Cytobacillus luteolus: one gene and its partners. The protein of the gene in region 1 interacts with the protein of each later gene in a pairwise test. Links are inferred from orthologs where the notes say so. Each region holds a gene or a part of one and is shown on either strand. Other genes may lie near its edges.

The links.
Region 2: the proteins of tuf (region 1) and J2Z26_RS13100 interact in binary tests that used the Bacillus subtilis proteins (3 or more experiments, as listed by UniProt). The link is inferred for Cytobacillus luteolus from one-to-one orthologs.
Region 3: the proteins of tuf (region 1) and mreB interact in binary tests that used the Bacillus subtilis proteins (3 or more experiments, as listed by UniProt). The link is inferred for Cytobacillus luteolus from one-to-one orthologs.

What each region holds. Positions count from the first base shown.
Region 1 is NZ_JAGGKM010000011.1:30,433-35,555, forward strand. The notes cover bases 2,232-5,123. They hold tuf (elongation factor Tu), read left to right. Parts: upstream 2,232-3,028; coding sequence 3,029-4,219; downstream 4,220-5,123. Other genes in these bases: fusA (elongation factor G), read left to right, coding at 2,232-2,903; rpsJ (30S ribosomal protein S10), read left to right, coding at 4,948-5,123. Outside these bases: rpsL (30S ribosomal protein S12), read left to right, coding at 1-221; rpsG (30S ribosomal protein S7), read left to right, coding at 264-734; more of fusA, read left to right, coding at 825-2,231. UniProt on the Bacillus subtilis protein: GTP hydrolase that promotes the GTP-dependent binding of aminoacyl-tRNA to the A-site of ribosomes during protein biosynthesis.
Region 2 is NZ_JAGGKM010000004.1:204,000-209,057, forward strand. The notes cover bases 852-3,678. They hold J2Z26_RS13100 (rod shape-determining protein), read right to left. Parts: upstream 2,854-3,678; coding sequence 1,849-2,853; downstream 852-1,848. Other genes in these bases: mreC (rod shape-determining protein MreC), read right to left, coding at 852-1,576; radC (RadC family protein), read right to left, coding at 2,976-3,668. Also shown: septum site-determining protein MinC, read right to left, coding at 1-131; rod shape-determining protein MreD, read right to left, coding at 204-713; more of mreC, read right to left, coding at 710-851; J2Z26_RS13110 (Maf family protein), read right to left, coding at 3,749-4,318; J2Z26_RS13115 (hypothetical protein), read right to left, coding at 4,570-5,058.
Region 3 is NZ_JAGGKM010000005.1:29,212-34,387, forward strand. What follows is about bases 840-3,784. They hold mreB (rod shape-determining protein), read left to right. Parts: upstream 840-1,783; coding sequence 1,784-2,785; downstream 2,786-3,784. Other genes in these bases: J2Z26_RS14760 (BsuPI-related putative proteinase inhibitor), read right to left, coding at 840-884; spoIIID (sporulation transcriptional regulator SpoIIID), read left to right, coding at 1,263-1,538; J2Z26_RS14775 (flagellar hook-basal body protein), read left to right, coding at 2,895-3,713; J2Z26_RS14780 (flagellar hook-basal body protein), read left to right, coding at 3,743-3,784. Also shown: more of J2Z26_RS14760, read right to left, coding at 1-839; more of J2Z26_RS14780, read left to right, coding at 3,785-4,576; J2Z26_RS14785 (DNA-directed RNA polymerase subunit beta), read left to right, coding at 4,591-4,914; 3-hydroxyacyl-ACP dehydratase FabZ, read left to right, coding at 5,043-5,176. UniProt on the Bacillus subtilis protein: Forms membrane-associated dynamic filaments that are essential for cell shape determination. Acts by regulating cell wall synthesis and cell elongation, and thus cell shape.

The DNA of each region.
Region 1 (5,123 bases):
TACGTTTAACTAACGGTATCGAGGTTACAGCTTACATCCCAGGAATTGGACACAACCTACAAGAGCACAGTGTAGTGTTAATTCGTGGTGGACGTGTTAAAGACTTACCAGGGGTACGTTATCACATTGTACGTGGTGCGTTAGATACAGCTGGTGTTAATAACCGTATGCAAGGTCGTTCTAAATACGGAACTAAGAGACCTAAAGCTGCAAAAAAATAAGTTAAATAACTCACATATCATGATTGAAAGGAGGAAATGATAATGCCTCGTAAAGGACCTGTAGCAAAAAGAGATGTATTACCAGATCCGATTTATAATTCAAAGCTTGTATCTCGTTTAATCAACAAAATGATGGTTGACGGAAAAAGAGGTAAATCACAAGCGATTTTATATAATGCGTTTGAATTAGTACAACAACGTTCTGGAAAGGACGCTATGGAAGTATTCGAACAAGCAATTAAGAACATCATGCCTGTACTTGAAGTAAGAGCTCGCCGTGTAGGTGGATCTAACTACCAAGTACCTGTAGAAGTTCGCCCTGAACGTAGAACTACTTTAGGACTACGTTGGTTAGTAAACTATGCTCGTCTTCGTGGAGAAAAAACGATGGAAGAGCGTTTAGCTAACGAAATTTTAGATGCAGCAAACAATAGTGGTGCAGCTGTTAAAAAGCGTGAGGACACTCACAAAATGGCTGAAGCTAACAAAGCATTCGCACACTACCGTTGGTAGGATAAAAACTAGCTCTGTTAAATTACTGATTTTAACAGAGCCTTTTCCGAAAAAAAATATACTTAAACTATGGAAGGAGAAAGACACCCAATGGCAAGAGAGTTCTCCTTAGACAAAACTCGTAATATTGGTATCATGGCACATATTGATGCTGGTAAAACTACGACAACTGAGCGTGTACTTTACTACACAGGTCGTATCCATAAAATTGGTGAAACTCATGAAGGAGCTTCACAAATGGACTGGATGGAGCAGGAGCAAGAGCGTGGAATCACAATCACTTCTGCTGCAACAACTGCTTCGTGGAAAGGTCACCGCGTAAATATCATCGATACACCAGGTCACGTAGACTTCACAGTTGAAGTTGAACGTTCACTTCGTGTACTAGATGGAGCTGTAGCTGTTCTTGATGCACAATCAGGAGTTGAGCCTCAAACTGAAACAGTTTGGCGCCAAGCAACAACATATGGTGTTCCTCGTGTTGTATTCGTAAACAAAATGGACAAAATCGGTGCAGATTTCTTATACTCTGTAGGAACTATCCATGATCGTTTACAAGCAAATGCACATCCAATTCAATTACCAATCGGTGCTGAAGATCAATTCGAAGGAATTATCGATCTTATCGAAATGAAAGCTACTTTCTATGGTAATGACTTGGGGACAGATATTGTTGACAAAGAAATTCCTGAAGAGTACAAAGAACAAGCTGATGAGTACCGTGCTAAATTAGTAGAAGCGGTTGCTGAGCTTGATGAAGAATTAATGATGAAGTACCTAGAAGGTGAAGAATTAACAAACGAAGAAATTAAAGCTGCTATCCGTAAAGGTACAGTTAACGTTGAATTCTATCCTGTAATCTGTGGTTCTGCATTCAAAAACAAAGGTGTTCAAAAAATGCTTGATGCAGTTCTTGATTACCTTCCAGCTCCAGTTGATGTACCAGCGATTAAAGGTATTTTACCTGATTCTGAAGAAGAAGTAATTCGTGAATCAAGTGATGAAGGTCCATTCTCAGCACTTGCATTTAAAGTTATGACTGACCCATATGTAGGTAAATTAACTTTCTTCCGTGTATATTCTGGTACACTAGAGTCTGGTTCATATATCCAAAACTCAACTAAAGGTAAGCGTGAACGTGTAGGTCGTATCCTTCAAATGCATGCTAACTCTCGTGAAGAGATCTCTAAGGTTTACGCTGGAGATATCGCAGCAGCAGTTGGATTAAAAGATACTACTACTGGTGACACATTATGTGATGATAAGAATCCAGTTATTCTTGAATCAATGAATTTCCCTGAGCCGGTAATTCAATTATCAGTTGAGCCTAAATCAAAAGCTGACCAAGATAAAATGGGTACAGCGTTACAAAAATTATCTGAAGAAGATCCAACATTCCGTGCGCACACTGACCCTGAAACGGGCCAAACGATCATCGCTGGTATGGGTGAGTTACACTTAGATATCATCGTTGACCGTATGAGACGTGAATTTAAAGTTGAAGCTAATGTAGGTGCACCACAGGTTGCATACCGTGAAACATTCCGTGGATCTGCAAGAGTTGAAGGTAAATTTGCTCGTCAATCAGGTGGACGTGGACAATTCGGACACGTTTGGATTGAATTCGAACCTAACGAAGAAGGAAAAGGTTTCGAATTTGAAAATAAAATCGTCGGTGGGGTAGTTCCACGTGAATACGTACCTGCTGTACAAGCTGGACTTGAAGATTCAATGAAAAACGGTGTACTAGCTGGATATCAATTAATTGATGTTAAAGCTGCACTAGTTGATGGTTCATACCATGATGTTGACTCAAGTGAAATGGCGTTTAAAATTGCTGCATCAATGGCATTGAAAAACGCAGTTTCAAAATGTAACCCAGTTATTCTTGAACCTATGATGAGAGTTGAAGTTGTTATTCCTGATGAGTACATGGGAGACATCATGGGTGGTATCACTGCTCGTCGTGGACGTGTAGAAGGTATGGAAGCTCGTGGAAATGCACAAGTTGTTCGTGCAATGGTTCCACTATCTGAAATGTTCGGATACGCTACTTCATTACGTTCTAACACTCAAGGTCGCGGAGTATTTACAATGCACTTTGATCACTACGAGGAAGTACCTAAGAGTATTTCTGAAGAAATCATCAAAAAAAATAAAGGTGAATAATTGATTTTCACCTGTAGTTAAAGTATAACTACTTATGTAGGCTTTGAAAGTGGGAGCTATTTCTCACTTTCAGAGCATTTCATACTTAAAATAATTATCTCAAATACTTAAGGAGGTTTTCCCTAATGGGTAAAGAAAAATTTGATCGTTCCAAAGCACATGCTAACATCGGTACAATTGGACACGTTGACCATGGTAAAACTACATTAACTGCTGCTATCACTTCAGTTTTAGCAAAAAGATCTGGTAAAGGTACAGCAATGGCTTATGACCAAATCGATGGTGCACCTGAAGAGCGTGAGCGTGGTATCACAATCTCAACTGCACACGTTGAGTACGAAACTGACAACCGTCACTATGCACACGTAGACTGCCCAGGACATGCTGACTATGTTAAAAACATGATCACTGGTGCTGCTCAAATGGACGGCGGAATCTTAGTTGTATCTGCAGCTGATGGTCCAATGCCACAAACTCGTGAGCACATTCTATTATCTCGTCAGGTAGGTGTACCTCACCTTGTTGTATTCTTAAACAAATGTGACATGGTTGATGACGAAGAATTATTAGAATTAGTTGAAATGGAAGTTCGTGATTTACTATCTGACTATGATTTCCCTGGAGACGATGTGCCAGTAGTAAAAGGTTCTGCTCTTAAAGCTCTTGAAGGAGAAACTGAGTGGGAAGATAAAATTATCGAATTAATGGCTGCTGTTGATGAATACATTCCAACTCCACCTCGTGACACTGATAAGCCTTTCATGATGCCAGTTGAGGACGTATTCTCAATCACTGGACGTGGAACAGTTGCTACAGGTCGTGTTGAGCGTGGACAAGTAAAAGTTGGTGAAGTAATCGAAATCATCGGTTTAACTGAAGAGCCTAAAACAACAACTGTTACTGGTGTTGAAATGTTCCGTAAGCTTCTTGACTATGCTGAAGCTGGAGACAACATTGGAGCTCTACTTCGTGGAGTTTCACGTGATGACATCCAACGTGGTCAAGTACTTGCTAAACCAGGTACAATCAAACCACACACAAAGTTCAAAGCAGAAGTTTATGTATTATCTAAAGAAGAGGGTGGACGTCACACTCCATTCTTCACAAACTACCGTCCTCAGTTCTACTTCCGTACAACTGACGTAACTGGTATTTGTAACCTTCCTGAAGGCGTAGAAATGGTTATGCCTGGTGACAACATCGAAATGACTGTTGAACTAATCGCTTCAGTTGCGATTGAAGAAGGAACTAAATTCTCTATCCGTGAGGGTGGACGTACTGTTGGAGCTGGCGTTGTAGCTTCAATCCAAGAGTAATTCTTATTACACTATAAACAGGAGGCCTTCGGGTTTCCTGTTTTTTATTTGGATTGGCTTGTAGGGTGCTTGGAGTAAATCATGGTTGTTATATATAATATAGAAGGAACTTGATAATCAGGTAATTATATATTTGAGTGAAGATGACCTGGTAGCTCTGGTAACATATATTGTAGTCTGCAATATAAAACATTGGTCGATATATGATTTATCAGCTCAAAAACTAGTTCAAACCCTATATTTTAGGTCGATAAAAAGACTTATCAGCCTATAAAAATAGCTTACCCCTAAAACAAAGATCGATAAAACGATATATAATTAATTGGATGGAGTTCTATTACTCCATAGAACCAAGAAACAAATTTACCCCTTTAACAAAATCAACTTCTCTTAACCCTTCATCATTAAAGAAACTTATATCCATACAAGAATATATTAGCGTGCTAAAACATCACTTTCTTCCATTATATAACTTCAACTATTAATCCTAGAAAACTTGAAAACAGCTTAATAGGTATGTATAATGAAAAAAGTGCGTAAGACATGCATAAAAATATATTTTATGTTGCATTTACCTATTATATTATTATATAATAGTGAATGTTGGTCTTTGACTGCGATGATGTGGAAGGTTGCTGATACACCCGGCCGCTTTGCCATGGCGAGTGTAAGGAAATTTCCACGGAGAAAGTCTATTTTAAAAGTAGGCGAATAAAGGAGGGAAAATAATGGCAAAACAAAAAATTCGTATTCGTTTAAAGGCGTATGATCACAGAATTCTTGATCAGTCTGCTGAAAAAATCGTAGAAACTGCGAAACGTTCTGGTGCAGCTGTATCTGGACCAATTCCGCTTCCAACTGAGAAATCAATTTATACGATTCTTCGTGCGGTACACAAATATAA
Region 2 (5,058 bases), on another replicon or contig:
CGTTGATTAACTAAAAGTTTCTCTTCTAGCTCAGCTACTAGATCCTGAAATGAACAAGAATCATCGAGATGTAACGTTAAACCGTCTTTTGTGCCTTTTATTGTCACATATTGTTGTTTTTGTCCTTTCATGACGTTCACCTCAACGATTAATATTTCAACAAAAGGGTTCCATTTTCCTCTATCAATTCATTAGTTTTCATACTATTCCGTGACAGAAAGTCTCACCAATAACCTTTTAAATGGATAACATACTATTATTACAAATACACTATTTAAAACCAATGTTGAAAAAAGTCGATCACTTATAAAAAGAGATATATTCATATTTGTAAATCCAATAATTAGATTAACAGCATACACATAAAATTCTAGCAAAGCGACACCAACAATACTTATAACTGAAATAATAAATATATTAGTCTGAAGTATTTTTACCGCTTTGGTTAGAACATACGAAATAATTGGATAAGCAAACATATAAACACCAATAATTTCAGTATATACCATGTCAAATAGTAGTCCAAAAATAATAGCATATACTAAACCTAGCAAATGATTATAATAAACTACTATAAATACAAGTGCGATCATAACAAAATGTGGAATAAATAATCGGTCTACATTAAAAAGCGTAGATGGTAATAAATCGACAAATACACTCTCAAGAACAAATAGTATAGTTAAAAGAAGTGGAAGAATTAGTTTTTTCACCCTTCTTCCCCCTCATCTTCTGGTTCAATCATTGTGCGTTCTACTACGATAACATGGTCGATTTGATAAAAGTTAGCAGCAGGTCTCACATAAGCCATTTTAGTTAGCCCATGGTCCTCAGGTACGACCTCAATTACTTCACCAACTAGAAGACCTTCTGGGAATACTCCACCTAAACCTGATGTGAGCACTTTTTGCTCTACTTCAATTTTGGCGTCAAACGGAATTCTTTTAAATAAAAGCGCCTCTTTTTCCTTATCGTACCCCTCAATCAACCCAAATGTATCTGTATCTCCACTTTGTATATAGGCAGATATTCGATTCTTTCGGTCAGGGGCACTTAATAACTGAATAGTTGATGTAAATTGTGAAGCATGTTTTATTTTACCAATTAGTCCACTTGCCGTAATAACAGCCATGTCCTGCTTAATACCATGTTGTCCACCCTTATTAATAGTAACAACTTCATGCCAACGATCAGGGTTTCTAGCTATTACAGCTGCTTGTATCGAATTAAAGCCACGTAAACTTTCGGTTTTATCTAATATCTCTTGTAGTGTTTTATGCTCGTTTTTAAGATCTTGAAGTTCGGTTTCTAGCAATACATATTCATCTAGTTTAGACTTCAATAGTTTATTCTCTTCATAGGTATTTTTTAGATCGTTCACGTTGCTAAAAAAATGAGAGATGGAACGGGCTGGCTTGTGAATGATTGATTGTACCCAGCCCATTGAGTCTTTTACAAATTGTTCGGGCCATGATAGACCTTCACGTTCTTTTAGTGAGAAACCAATCAATGCCACCAGCACGATAATACTTACAAGCAATAATATTAGACGTTTATTTAGGAAAAATTGTGGCATGATTAACACCCTCTTGTTCTAATACATTAACGAAATCTTGATTTACTATTTTGCAATGTTATAAATACCTGTTGATTTCTGCTCCAGGCACTCGCTTTCCGTGGGGAATCTTGAAAAGCCCAACTACCGGCTTTTCAAAATCGGATTCCCATCGGGCGGTCCGTGAGCCTCCTCGGCGCTTTACGCCTGTGGGGGCTCACTTTGACGCGCTTCTCCCGCAGGAGTCTAGTGCCTTCCGCAGAAATCAACATAGTATCAAATCTCAATCTAGCCTATTTTTTAAATAAATGGATATGGTCTAGTGCTTTACCTGTTCCGATTGCAACGCAGTCTAATGGGTTTTCTGCGATTAGTACAGGCATGCTTGTTTCTTCACTGATTACCTTGTCCAGGTTGCGTAGTAAAGCTCCTCCACCTGTGAGGACAATTCCACGGTCCATTATATCAGCTGCAAGCTCTGGTGGCGTTTTTTCTAATGTGTTTTTTACAGAATCAACAATCGCATAAACTGTATCATGTAAAGCTTTGGAAATTTCCTCTGCTGTAATTTCAATCGTCTTAGGTAGACCTGTTAATAAATCTCTACCTCTAATTTCCATATTTTCTACACCCTCTGGAGAGCTTGCTGACCCAATCTCCATTTTGATTGCTTCGGCTGTACGATCACCAATCATAAGGTTGTAAGTCTTACGGATGTATTGAACCATTGCATCATCCATTTCATCACCAGCAACACGAATTGACTGGCTTGTAACAATACCACCTAAAGAGATAATTGCCACCTCAGTCGTCCCACCACCGATATCTACAACCATACTTCCAGTTGGTTCCCAAACAGGCAGGTTAGCTCCGATAGCTGCTGCAAATGGTTCTTCAATTGTATATGCATCTCGCGCACCAGCTTGTCTAGTCGCGTCGATTACTGCCCTCTTCTCAACTGCTGTAATTCCAGATGGTACACAAACCATCACATATGGCTTACGTGCAAAAAAGCTTTGGTTTTTAACTGCCTGCTTAATGTAATATTTCATCATCGTTGCAGTTGTATCGTAATCTGCAATTACTCCGTCCTTCATTGGACGTAGAGCTACTACATTTCCTGGTGTACGGCCGATCATATTTTTCGCATCGTTCCCCACTGCAACGATTTGTTTTGAGTCAGTTTGCATTGCAACAACAGATGGTTCCCTTACAACAATCCCTTTTCCTTTTACATAGACAAGAGTATTTGCTGTTCCTAAATCTATTCCAAGGTCACGTGTACCAATTCCAAACATATTATGTATCTTCCTTTCTGATACGAAATACCAAATGAGTGTTTTTTATGTTTTTTTATAATGTTTTACTTCAAAAACCCATAACAAATATTATATCGTACTACTATTAAAAAGGATAGTGCTTATACATACCCTTTTTCCTTGAGGCTGACATATTTATGTTCACCTATAATTAGATGGTCCAAAAGTTCTATTCCTAAGATTTTTCCACATTCCGCTAAACGTTTCGTAACCTCAATGTCCTCTCTGCTTGGTGCTGGGTCACCAGAAGGATGGTTATGAATGCAGATGATTGATGCTGCTGATCTTCTAAAAGCTTCTTTGTATACCTCACGAGGATGAACAATCGAAGCATTTAGACTGCCGATGAAGATAGTTTGTCGATGGAGTACCTGGTTTTTGGTATTTAAGTAAAGACACACAAAATGCTCCTGTGACAGAAAGCGCATGTCGTCCATTACATATTTGGCTCCATCTTCTGGTGAGCGAATAACATAACGGTCTTCATATTGAAGTCGGCCAATTCTTCTACCAAGTTCAATAGAAGCCATAATTTGAACAGCTTTTACTTGACCGATACCTTTTATCGCTGTAATCTCTTCAACAGTTGCATCCTTTAGAAGCCTTAATCCTTCAAAATGATTTAATAGACGGTTAGAAAGTTGTAATACCGACTCTTTCTTTGTCCCAGTTCTTAATAAAATTGCTAGTAACTCTTGATTGGATAAATTTGAGGAGCCCTCTGAGAGTAAACGTTCTCTCGGTCTTTCATCATGTGGAAAATCACGAATTAATAATGGAGACTCAGTTTGCATTTTATAAAATTCCTCCTGGAGCCTCCTAATAGCCTTATCATGTTCAAAAGTTAATAGATTTACGCCAATTACCCGTGGGTTTAATTTGCCTTGAACCCTAATTTCTGAAGTTCACGAATGGTGCGGGAAATAGGCAATCCAACCACTGAAAAGTAGTCACCGCTAATCCTCTTAACCAATACTGAACCGAGCTCTTGTATACCGTATGATCCAGCTTTATCTGCTGGTTCACCACTGTTAATATACTTCCAAATTTCTTCATCCGTTAATTCCCAAAATTCAACTTCTGTCCGTTCAAAAAAAGTAACTGCGTCTTCACCAACGATGATAGCTACACCTGTTAATACTTCATGAACTTGGCCAGATAGCAGCTTAAGCATAGTATATGATTCCTGTTTATCCTTTGGTTTCCCTAAGATTTGATGGTCATATACAACAATTGTATCAGCCCCTAAAACAAAATCATTCGGATATTTTTTCGCAACGTCTCTAGCTTTTTGTTCTGCTAGTGACATTACAACTTGTTCAGGCACTAACTGTGGATCAACGACTTCTTCAATATCACTCACTGATATCTCAAAAGGAGTTTGAAGATTATTTAGAAGTTCTTTTCTTCGAGGAGAGCCTGAGGCTAAGATGAGGCGTTTCATATAGTAATCACCCTTCTCATTTTTATTTCTTACAGATTTGGAAGATACTTTACTATCGTACCAAAGAAACATGACAATAAACAATTTACCAAAATTGAATTTTACTACCAAATTTAGTGTTCAACAAAACGGTATTTTTATGAAAAGATTTCTAATTCTTAATGAAAAAGGTTAAAAAAAGGAACGTTTCCGCTCCTTTTTCGGCTATTTTCTAAGTGAAAATTTAATTTTATATAGTTTGAGAATTTTTATTAAGAAAGAGTATTCACCCATAACTGATAATCTCGAAGGGCATCTAATAAAGCCTGTTGAGATTGCCAAAGTGAAGCTTTATCTTTCGTTTCATAATAGGTGTTTAGTATTTCGTAGCCCTTTGTTATATTTGTCGAAAACGATTGTATATGTTCGCTTACTTTGTCTTGTTCAATTGGTTTTATCTCTTTGTAAAGACCTACTACTTGCTGCCATTTTTCACTAGTAATGTCAGAACCAGCTATTAAACTCGATGAGATTGAAGCTAGTTCATTATAAAGAGGGATTGTCTTTCCAATATATTGGCTCTCAATCTCAGGTACATTTTGATAGTCTCCACCATTGATGGTTATTGGTTTAACAAAATGTTCTGTATTATTTTCAGCATATACAGAACTCATCTGTTTTACTAGGTCAACATTACTACCAATTCCACCTAGAACAATATATGTATCTGCGTTTTCAAGAATCACAGCAGAATACCCTAG
Region 3 (5,176 bases), on another replicon or contig:
TCTACTTTCTCAGTGAATGTTAGCTCTTCACCTTGTTTTAGTTCAATTTCTTTGTATTCCATAATGAATAGTTTATCCATCGAATACTGGTAAATTTGCTTGCCGTTTTTATATAATTTATAATCGAATCGTTGTCCACTTGAGTACTTTAATGTTTGTGGTTTTTCGGTTTGGTTTTTAACTTTGTACGTAAAGTTATATGAGCCATCTTTATTTTTAGTATAGTTAATTGAGGGTTCAAGGGATCCCGCAACAATTCCACCCTTATTAGTCAGAAGCATTTGATAAGCCTGGTAAATACCATAAACTAGGTGCGATCTTTTTGCTTGCTTTGTATAATCATCTGCACCTCGAAGAAGATTCTCAGTTAAAGCTGCAGCTAAATAGACCTGTGCCCAATCAGATCCTGGAAGCCAAATGGACATATACTTATCTTTATTCAGGTCTGTTAGCCTAACTAGTACCTGGGCTAACTCCTCTAATGTTACATGCTTGTTTGGTTGAAAAGTATTATTGCCTTTACCTTCCATAAAGCCAGCTTCTACAACTGCAGTAATCTCATTTTTAGCCCAATGCTTTTTTAAGTCTATAAAGGTGGTTTCCTTAGAAGGTCTAAGGTCAAGCATTCGATCAATTACAACTGCTAATTCTGCTCTAGTTACTTTTTTATTTAAATGAGCCTTTCCGTAAGTTTTACCTTTAAAAATCCCCTGTTCCTTTAAGAATGTGTATTTTTGTTCAATACTTAACTCTGAATTAATAACTCTCTCACATTTAGGTTTTCCACCTTTGCAATCAGAACCCACATTTGCATATGTAGGGCTAATCATTGCTGTCGCTAAAGATAAGCTCAATAAGCCTGTAATTATTGTCTTTTTCTTCATTGTTATTCCTCCAATTCTCAACTTTTCATAGTCTTAGACGTAAAGTAAATAAAGGAGTTACATCAAATTTATAAATTTTTTCCAAATAGGAAAAAGTGCTTAGAACGGTGCTTATGAAGGATTTTAGGCATGGACTTTTCAAAAAAATTAGATAAAACCCTTGTCCCTCTTGACTTAAGTAGCATAATCCCTCAACCAAGCTAATAAAATGGTTACAAACCTTTTAAAAAAGAGAGTGTTTGAGGTGAGGAATCGTCAATCGCCTTCGGAGTTTTAGTAATACTAGTTGCCATTAATCTAAAACAAAAGAACTTCTTCTTTTAGCCGTGCGGAACTCATTTCACACTTCTCACATCCATTATAGGGAGGGCGAGTAGTGTGCACGATTACATCAAAGAGCGTACTATCAAGATTGGAAAGTATATCGTAGAGACAAAGAAAACGGTTCGCGTGATTGCGAAAGAATTTGGAGTTTCAAAAAGTACTGTCCATAAGGATTTAACTGAGAGGCTTCCAGATATCAATCCTGAGCTTGCAAACGAAGTTAAGGAAATCCTTGATTACCATAAATCAATCAGGCATTTACGCGGAGGAGAGGCTACAAAACTAAAATATAAGAAAGACGAAGAACTACAAGAAGAGCCAGTTAACTAGGATTGGGACAATTGAAAACGACAAGTGCCACGTACCTGTCGAAAGTAAGCAATTCGACAAGTGCCACGCATCTGTCGAAAAAAATAATTCGTTAACTCTAATATTTTTCTTGCAGCATCGACAAATACTTACAACATTTTTGTTACTTTTTTTACAAATTTCCACTTTCTATTATAATATATGATAAAATATATTATTAGGAAAATATGGCCTTTAGCCATAATTGCAAGGAGGAAATTTAGAGCATGTTAGCAAGGGATATTGGAATAGATCTAGGCACGGCAAATGTCCTTATTCATGTTAGAGGAAAAGGCATTGTTTTAAATGAACCATCAGTTGTTGCAATTGATAAAAATACAGGTAAAGTACTAGCAGTCGGTGAAGAAGCTAGACGAATGGTTGGACGTACTCCAGGGAATATAGTTGCGATTCGACCATTAAAAGACGGAGTCATTGCTGATTTTGATGTGACAGAAGCAATGCTTAAGTATTTCATTAATAAGCTTAATGTAAAAGGCTTTCTTTCAAAGCCACGTATTCTGATTTGCTGCCCAACGAATATTACGTCTGTTGAGCAAAAGGCAATTAAGGAAGCGGCTGAAAAAAGTGGTGGGAAAAAGATTTATCTTGAGGAGGAGCCTAAGGTTGCAGCAATTGGTGCTGGAATGGATATCTTCCAACCGAGTGGTAATATGGTGGTTGACATAGGCGGTGGAACGACAGATGTTGCCGTGTTATCAATGGGCGATATAGTCACCGCCTCTTCCATTAAAATGGCTGGGGACAAGTTCGATCAAGAAATCTTAAATTACATTAAGCGTGAATACAAGCTTCTTATCGGAGAAAGAACGGCAGAAGATATTAAGATAAAAGTTGCAACTGTATTCCCTGGTGCACGTCAGGAAGAAATTGATATTCGTGGACGTGACATGGTAACTGGACTTCCAAGAACAATTACAGTTGGATCAGAAGAGATCGAAAAAGCATTACGTGAACCAGTTTCTATGATTGTACAAGCTTCGAAAAGCGTATTAGAGCGTACACCACCTGAGCTTTCGGCTGATATCATTGATCGTGGTGTAATTTTAACAGGTGGCGGTGCCCTTTTACACGGTATTGATCAGCTTTTAGCTGACGAATTAAGAGTTCCAGTCTTAATTGCAGAAAATCCAATGGAATGTGTAGCAGTTGGAACAGGAATTATGCTTGAAAATTTAGATAGAATCCCAAAATCAAAATTCATGTAAGAAAAGTGGACAAGTCTACCCATCAGGGGAATTTTTCCTGTCTACTAAACATGGAATTTCCACTATAATGTAAAGTAGGACAAGCTATTTAATCGATGAGGTGAGATGTATGTTAAGAGGCTTATACAGTGCAGCGTCTGGAATGTTAACGCAACAACGCCGTTCCGAGATACTTTCAAATAATATGGCAAATTCAAATACACCAGGTTTCAAAGCTGACCAGTCATCACTTCGCTCATTTCCTGAAATGCTGATACATAGCTTAGAGTCGGTTAAGACACCACTAGGAAACGGTAAAAATATTGCAAAATCTACTCAGATTGGCAGTTTGAATACTGGAGTATATATACAAGATGCGACCGCTTTATTTAAACAAGGAGATATCCGCGAAACAGGCAGAGCAACAGATATTGCCCTTGTTGACGGGAATATCCCTGAAAATGGTGCTTTGCTTTTCTCTGTTGAAAATTCAAATGGTGAATTAAGGTATACAAGAAATGGTAATTTCACACAAGATGCTGCTGGATTTTTAACGACAAATGAAGGCTATTATGTTCTAGATAATGCAGGAAATCGTATTCAGATTCAAAATGCTGATTTTAAAGTTACCTCCAATGGCACAATTATTGACGGTAATATAGAAGTTGCGCAATTAAATATAGCATTCGCGGAAAATGCGAATGATTTGATAAAAGAGGGCAATGGTTTATTCGGAGTTGAAGGTGCTGATTTACCAAGTGCAGTAAATAACCCGGACATTAGCTATACTTTATCTCAAGGATTTGTAGAACGTTCAAATGTGGATGTTTCACAAACGATGACAGACTTAATGATGGCTTATCGTGCATTTGAGGCAAATCAAAAAATTTTACAGGCATATGATCGAAGTTTAGAAAAAGCAGTAAACGAAATCGGGCGTCTACGTTAATGTATTTGTTTTATCAGGGGGAGAAGTAAATGAATCGTTCAATGATCACTGCAACGAATACGATGAATCAACTTCAAAAGCAGATGGACACCATTGGCCATAATATGGCGAATGTGAACACCACTGGTTATAAGAAACGTGAAGTTAACTTCAGTGAGCTATTGTATCAACAATTTAATAACCAGCCAACTCACGGTAATAACGTTGGTCGTCTAACCCCTGATGGAATAAGACAAGGAGTCGGGGCTAGACTAGGTCACACAAATGCCTTGTTTTCGGTTGGAACAATTGTTTCGACCGAACGTCCACTTGATATTGCTTTAACTAAAGAAGGTCAATTTCTTCAAGTTCGAGTTGAAGAGAATGGCGAGCAATTCACAAGATATACTAGAGATGGTTCTCTATATTTATCTCCACTAGGGGAAGGTACGGGCTTAGTCATGTTAGTAACAAGTGAGGGTCATCCAGTTCTTGATCAAAATGGGGAATCGATTGTTTTTGAAGATAACCCAAAAAACATATCTATATCCTCAACCGGTCAAGTATCTGTTACCACAGAGGGTGGAGAAGAGACTTTTGATTTAGGGATTGTTCAAATGAATCGCCCCCAACTTCTAGAATCAAAAGGAAATAACCTCTTCGCTTTACCTAACCTTGATAACTTAAACGTTACACTTGATGATGTATTAACATTAGTAGCTGGTGATCAAATCGGTATACAACAAGGTGCATTAGAACAATCAAATGTAGATATATCAACTGAAATGTCTGAGCTACTTGTAACACAGCGTTCTTATCAATTCAATGCCAAAACAATTTCAATTGCTGACCAAATGATGGGTCTTGTCAATGGCATCAGATAAAAAGGGGAATTTTAATGGCTACTGATTTTAACAATACACGTGAAAAAAAGCTGGAAGAAAAAAGCGGAAATTCACGCGAAAGCTATCGTCGAGCTCGTTTGCGGGAAATGGAAACGGAATTGAATAATGAATCAGAGCAGAAGAGTATGAGAAAGATTCGAATTCGCCTCATTCCAATTTGGCTTCGTCTCGTCCTAATAGCGATACTTGTTACAATTAGTGTCATGTCAGGAATAGCAGTTGGATATGGCGTAATTGGAGAAGGCAAAATCTCTGAAGCATTTGATAAATCAACATGGCAGCATTTAGTTGACCTAGTGAATAAAGATTCAGAATAGAGATAGTAGGAAGAAGGTAGCGTGGGCTAGCTTCTTTTTTTCTTATCGATAAATCCGTACTAGGAAACCTGACACTCGTCCAACTTTCCATTATAATGGTTGTTATATACATAAAGGAGGTATTTGCTTTGCTAGATATCACTCAAATTAAAGAAATTATTCCACACAGGTACCCATTCTTACTCGTCGATCGAATTTTAGAAATAGAAGAAGGAAAACGTGCGGTCGGGATAAAAAATGTAAGCAGTAATGAAGAATTCTT